Regions from separate parts of the Mycolicibacterium baixiangningiae genome, predicted to be linked through region 2. Evidence: riboswitches for the same ligand, from Rfam matches in the RefSeq annotation. Region 2 holds a riboswitch; the other holds the start of a gene.

Region 1 (3,402 bases), 990 kb from region 2:
TTCTTCGGTGACGGCGCGAAGGCGCCCACGGCCTCGAGGGTGCCGTCGCGCGGTGGCAGCAGTCCGCCCAGCGTCAGGGCGAGGGTCGATTTACCTGAACCGTTCGGTCCGCTGACCGTCGTGATGCGGCCCCGGCGGAATTCGAGGTCGAGCCCGCTCTGCAGGGCCGGTCCCGTGCGGTGACCCACCGACAGCTTGGCGGCGGCCAGCAACGGTTCGGCGTGCGCGGGCGGATGGCGATGGACTGTGGGCGCAGGTGCATCCGGAACCCAGATGCCGGAACGGACCAGGTGCGCGCTCTCCCGCTGCACCGTCTGCTCCGGGGTTCCGTCGGCGATGATGTCGCCGTCTTCGCCCACCACGACGACCCGGTCGACGACGGGCAGCCACACCTTCGTGCGGTGTTCGACGATGACGAGGGTGGCGCCGGTCAGGTCGGCGGCGGCGGCGACGGCATCCCGAACCTCGACGACACCGGCCGGATCGAGGTTGGCGGTGGGCTCGTCGAGCAGGATCAGCCCCGGATGCATCGCCAGGACACCGGCCAGCGCGAGACGTTGCTTCTGCCCACCGGACAGGTGCGCGGTGTCCTGGGTGAGCGGCAGGCTCAGCCCCACTGCGCGCAGCGCGTCGTGAACGCGCGGCCATATCGCAGCGCGCGGAACGCGGAAGTTCTCCATGCCGAAGGCGACGTCGTCGCCGACGCGGGAGAGGATCACCTGTGAGTCGGGGTCCTGCAGCACCATCCCGATCCGGGAGCGTCGCTCGGCCGGTCGCGCACCGTCGACGAGCAGACGCCCCGCCTCCCGGCCGTCTTCTGCACCGCCGAGGAGCCCGGCGAGTCCGTGCAGGATCGTGGACTTCCCCGACCCCGACGGTCCGAGTAGCAACACCCGTTGTCCGGGTTCGATGGACAGGTCCAGGTCGCGGACGGCCCAGCCGCGCTGACCGGCGTGCTGCCAGCCCCAACTCTCGGCCGTCACCCCTGCCCCGCGGGCCGGTTGCGCGGCCGGGGTCATTCGGGTTTGCGGCTGAGCATCACCCTGCCCGACGCGAACCGGCTGAGCGCCCCGGTCTTCGCCAGGCCCTTGACCATGAACCAGGAACCGACGCCCGCGATCACGGCGCCGGACACGACGCCTGAGGCCGTGTAGATGGCCTTGAAGGCCGTCGTCGCGTCGGGATACCAGAGGATGACTTCGTTGACGCCCATCGCCAGACCCGCGAACGCCCCGGCGGCGATCGCCACCGGCAGATTCCAGCGGCGGTAGAGGAACAGCGCGAAGATCAGTTCGGCGCCCAGACCCTGCACGAGCCCGAATTCGATGGTCAGGACTCCCCACTGGTTGCCGACGAGCGCCGACACGGTCGCGGCGACCATCTCACCGAATAGGGCTGCACCGGGTTTGCGGATCACCAGCGCCACGAGCACGCCGGCGAACAGCCACCCACCACCGGCCAGCGCCTGAAGGCCTGGGACCACCGCCTCCAGCGGGGCGGTGATCGGGTTTGATGCGATGTTCCAGAAGACGAAGACCAGGCCCGCCGCCACTGCGAGCACGCTCGCGACGACGATGTCGACCACCCGCCACCGCCCCGGGGCGTTGGTCGTGGTGGTGTGATCAGGTGCTGCGGGGTCCGTGATGTGTTGCCGGCCCATGAGGCCTCCTTGAAGTTCGAAATGTGCTGGTACACAGCGGCATTGGCTACGGGCGCGGTGCTGCCCGAGGCGCTGCTATATCAGTGATGTGTCGATGACGGTCTTCATACGCATCTCCCTACGCCGGCATTACCCGGTCAGGTTCGTACGGTCGACGGCGCGTCAGCCGTCCTCTCAGCGCACTCGGTGTGCGCTCCCGTGTGGTTCCGCCTCAAGCTAGCGCAGGGAGTGCGCCGCCGCTACACCGGGGCAGGCGCTATCGCGTGTTTGTCTCGGTCCAGATCAGCCCGGACGCGGTCTCGGTCACCAGGATGTCGGCTGCCGAACGCGGTGCGTGACCGGCGATGTACGTGTCCTCCTGTCGTGCCCACCGCTCCCAGTGCGGACGGAAGGAGTCGCCGTCACGCTGCAACGCCCGCTGCTTGCGGACGTCGTCGGGGGCGTCGACCCAGATACCGAGATCGGCCACCGCGCTGCTGGCGCGGGACAACGCGCCGACCCCCTCGACGATCAGCCGCCGGCCGGGTTCGACGCTGTTCCAGTCGTCGGCGGTACCGGTGGCCCAGTCCCAGCGCCGCCAGCATCCCCGGCGGCCGTCGGCGCGCGGATGTAGCAGTTCCCGGTAAATGTGGTCGATGGCCCAGGCCAGTCCGTCCCACCCGGGGTAGATGTCGTCGAGGCGAACCACCACGCTGGATTCCCATCGCGCGCACAACTGGTCAGCGAGGGTCGACTTGCCCGACCCGGACCGCCCGTCGATCAAAACGGTGGTGGCGCCGGCGGCGGTCAAGCGGCGGACGACGCTCTCTAGTGGCACGCCGGTCTCCATGTCGACGTCGAACGTAGCAGCGCCGATTCGCCGTCGATCCCGGTTCGGGTTCAGCCGTGCGACGGCGACCGGTTCTGCGCGTGATCCTCGGCGATGCCGTCCAATTCGGCGTCGATCTCGTCGAGTTCGAGATGCCTGCGGTCGCGGGCGAACGAAATGGCGATCATCGCGACGACGGTGGTGAGGATCGCGAATACGATGACCATCCAGAGACCGCCGTCTGCCCACAGGACCATGGCGCTGGCCAGCGCCGGGGTGAAACTGGCCAGCAGGATCGACGCCATCTGGTAGCCGATCGAGATCCCGGAATAGCGCACCGCCGTGGGGAACAACTCGCAATACAGGGCGGGCAGCGGTGCGTAGACCATCGCATGTCCCAGGGCGAGGAAGATCGTGACGCCGGCGATGATGCCCCACAGCTGACCGGTGTGCACCAGCGCGAAGATGGGCCACGCCGTGACGACGATGAACGCACCGCCGATGAGGAAGGTCTTCACCCGGCCGATGCGGTCGGAGAGCCGGCCGAACACCGGGATCATGATGATGTTCGCCGTGGCGCCGACCATGGACGCGATCAGACCGTAGGACCGTGGCGCGTCGAGAGTGGTCGTCACGTACGACAGCACGAAAGTGGTGAAGAGGTAGTAGTTTCCGGCTTCGGCGAAGCGGCCGAAGATCGCGATCAGCAACGGCTTCTTGTAGTTGCGGAACAGCACCACGGCGGGCGCCTTGCGCTTCTCCAGTTCCGACTCCATCTTGGCCTTCTCCGTCAGGAATGCCGGGCTTTCGGCGGCCCGGAGACGGATGTACAGGCCGACGAAGGCCAGCACGATGGCCATGAGGAACGGGATGCGCCAACCCCACTCGTCGAAGGCGTCACCGGAGATCCACGACGACAACGACACCACGGCGG
Region 2 (3,402 bases):
TCGCATCGGGCAGCAGTGTGCGTTCGTCGGCGATGACCTCGAGCTTCACCCAGTCGGTGCCGAGCGCCTCGCGGCCGAGTTGTGCGGTGAGCACTGCCTCGGCAGCACCGCGACAGCCGGCGGTGTTGGGCAGCGGGCTGATCCCGAGCCGGCTGAGCAACTCCAGCACGCCGGTGCCGGTTTCGGCGTCGACCCGGCGCATCGCGACCGTGGTCAGTTCGGTGCCCGACGCCATCAGCGCCTGTTCGAGCACCGCGAGATTGGCCGCCCCGCCGGTGCCGAGGATGAGGCGGGATCCGAATTCGCGGCCGGCGATCGTGAGTTTCTGGCTAGTGCCCATCCCCCCGGTCGCTTCGCTCCTGCCCCCGAGGCTAGCCACCCTGCACCGCCGTCACGACTTCGACGCGGGCGCCGTCGCGCAGCGGTGTCTCCCACTCGCCCCTCGGCAGCACCGACCAGTCCACCGCCACCGCAATCCCCCTGTCCGGGAACCCCATTCGGGCCACCAGCTGCGCAACGGTGGTCTGCTCGTCGAGCTGGACGTCCTCGTTGTTGACCGTCACATTCATGTCCTGGCTCCCACTGTCGTCTGCAGTTCGGCGGCGATCCGTTCGGCAGTCCACGGCGCGAGCAGGAAACCGTTGCGCCCATGCCCCGCGGCCACCAGTGTGCGCTCGTCGAGTCGCTCGACCAGCGGCAGCCCGTCGGGCGTCATGGGCCGCAGCCCCGCCGCACATTCGGCGAACTCGTACTCGCCCAGTGCCGGCATGACCGTGCACGCGTCGTCGAGCAGGTCGCGCACACCGGATACCGCGGGCGCGGTGTCGCGGCCGTGTTCGTACTGCGTCGCACCGACCACCACCCCGTCGGCGCGCGGCACCAGGTATACCTGCCTGCCGTGCACCCTGGCCCGGATCACCCGGCGCGGGGCGGGCGTACAGCCGCGGCGCCACCGCAGCCGCAGCACCTCACCCTTCACCGGGCGGATGGGCAGCCCCGGCCACAACGCCGGCGCGTCGACGCCGTTGGCCAGCACCCGCAGATCGACGTCGTCCACGAGGGCGAGGTCGGTGACCGGCGGGGCCCACGCCACCCCGAGTCGGGCGCAGTGCGCCTCCAGGGCGTCGACGACGGCACGGTTGTCGACGGCCAATTCGGTGTCGGCCACGAAGCCGTGCCGGATGCCCTGCGCCAACAGTGGTTCGATGTCGCGGGCCGATGCCGTCAGCGTGACCGGATGGCCCTGCGCGGCGAGCCATTCGCCGACGGTCCTGAGGTCGGCGGCGTCGGCACGGTCCACGGCCACCACCAGCGACTCCCGTGCGGTGACCACGTCGGCGGGCAGGCCCTCGAGGAAGCCCTCGTGCCACAGCCGCAGCGAGTCGAGTCCGATGCGCAGCAGTTCGTGTTCTCCCGGCCAGCCCTCGCTGTGCGGGGCGAGCATCCCGCCGGCCACCCACGACGCTCCCTTTTCGGGGCTGCGGTGTACCCGCACCGACCAGCCGTCGAGCGCGGCGCGGCGCGCGACCGACAGGCCGATGACGCCGCCGCCGATGACGGCAAGAGTCCTATCCGCTGGCACGAGCACCTCCCTTCGCCGGCATGACCCGGATCAGGTCCGACGGTAAGGGCCGGAGCATTGGGCCCACTCTCAGTCCCGCTTCCCTGGGACTCCCGTGTCGGCCATCCACCCTACCCGCGCCGAGGCGCTACCGTCGCCCTGTGCCTGAACCCCTCGACCGGCTCGCCTCGGCGGCGCTGTACCTGTGCACCGACGCCCGACGCGAGCGCGGTGACCTGGCCGAATTCGCCGATGCCGCGCTTGCCGGCGGCGTCGACCTGATCCAGTTGCGCGACAAGGGTTCGCCTGGTGAACAGCGGTTCGGTCCACTGGAGGCCCGCGACGAGCTCGCCGCCCTCGAGGTGCTGGGCGATGCCGCGCGCCGCCACGGCGCGCTGCTGGCCGTCAACGACCGCGCGGATATCGCGCTGGCCGCGGGCGCCGACGTCCTGCACCTGGGCCAGGACGATCTGCCGCTGCCGGTGGCCCGCGGCATCATCGGCCCGCGCCCGTTGATCGGGCGGTCCACCCACGACCGCGATCAGGTCCGCGCCGCGGTGGCCGAGGAGGTCGACTACTTCTGTGTCGGACCGTGCTGGCCCACGCCGACGAAGCCGGGGCGGGCGGCGCCGGGTCTGGATCTGGTCCGGGAGGCGGCCGCGCTGAACACCGACAAGCCGTGGTTCGCGATCGGCGGTATCGACGAGGCACGGTTGCCGGAAGTGCTCGCGGCGGGTGCCCGCCGGATCGTCGTGGTGCGCGCGATCACCGCCGCCGGCGATCCGCAGGCCGCCGCTGCGCGCCTGCGGGCGGCACTCACTGCTGGCCGTTGACCAGCAGCGGGATCGTCGCGGTGACCGTCCGAAGGCGCTCCCAGCTGGCGGCGAATCCGGGATGCAGCGGCAGGGAGACGACGTCGTCCTCGGGGACCCAGCGCAGTTCGGCGCTCTCCCGGTTGGGCACGGTGTGCAGCAGGGCCGGCGCATCGGCGATCACGGTGGTGTAGGTCCACGACGGGCCGCCGGAGCCCGCGACTTCGGCGGTCACCACGGTGGTCCGCACGGTCACCTGATCGGCTGAGAGCCCGGCCTCTTCGTGCGCCTCCCGCACCGCGGCCTGCTCCGGTGTCTCGTGGCTGTCGCGCGCACCGCCGGGCAGGCCCCAGGTTCCGCCCTGATGACTCCACGGCGCCCGGTGCTGCAACAGGACGGCCGCCGACCCGTCGGACTGCGGGGCACGCAGCAGCAGACCGGCCGCGCCATGCCGGCCCCAGAAGCGGCCGCCTCCGTCGGAGAACACCCAGCCGTCACCGTCGCCACGCATTCGTACAGGATAGAGCCGCAACATCCTGTGCGGCTGCGCCCGATCGGGCGCGCGCCGTGACAGAACCTCTTAGGATTCTTTTATAGAGTCGGACGGTCGGAAAGTAGCCGGAAAGATGAGGACGGCGCGCACGTGACTGTGGAGTTGGCGCACCCATCGACCGAGCCGCTGGCGTCCCGGTCACCGACCACGCCCGCCCACCCCCGCTGGTGGTTCCTGTGGACCACGCCCGGCCGCATCCTGACCATCGGCGTCGTGCTCGCCGCGCTCGCGATCGCCAGCGCCTTCGCGACGTCGACGACGATCAACGACCGCCAGCAGGCGCTCACCACGGTGCTCAACCACACCGAACCGCTGTCGTTCGCCGCCGGCGAGCTCTACAGCCGGTTGTCGGTGGCCGACGCCGCCGCCGCGACGGCGTTCATCGCCGGCACCGAACCGCGCGATGTACGGCAGCGTTACGAACAGGCGATCACCGACGCCGCGGTCGCGCTGACCCGTGCCTCGAGCGGGCTCAC

What was found. A riboswitch is a leader RNA that binds a small molecule or an ion and turns the genes downstream of it on or off. The one in region 2 is predicted to bind thiamine pyrophosphate.
Region 1: it holds a riboswitch for thiamine pyrophosphate, as region 2 does, so the genes downstream of both, I7X18_RS27955 (ECF transporter S component) here and thiO (glycine oxidase ThiO) in region 2, are expected to answer to the same signal.

The regions. Positions count from the first base shown of each region.
Region 1 covers NZ_CP066218.1:5,881,366-5,884,767, reverse strand. The annotation lists gene I7X18_RS27960 (ABC transporter ATP-binding protein) at 1-1,019, opposite strand, end outside; gene I7X18_RS27955 (ECF transporter S component) at 1,016-1,660, opposite strand; TPP riboswitch at 1,759-1,870, opposite strand; gene I7X18_RS27950 (nucleoside/nucleotide kinase family protein) at 1,917-2,477, opposite strand; gene I7X18_RS27945 (MFS transporter) at 2,540-3,402, opposite strand, start outside.
Region 2 covers NZ_CP066218.1:691,711-695,112, reverse strand. The annotation lists gene thiG (thiazole synthase) at 1-340, opposite strand, end outside; gene thiS (sulfur carrier protein ThiS) at 372-569, opposite strand; gene thiO (glycine oxidase ThiO) at 566-1,582, opposite strand; TPP riboswitch at 1,573-1,688, opposite strand; gene thiE (thiamine phosphate synthase) at 1,723-2,394, shown strand; gene I7X18_RS03210 (NUDIX hydrolase) at 2,378-2,884, opposite strand; gene glnX (protein kinase G-activating protein GlnX) at 3,017-3,402, shown strand, end outside.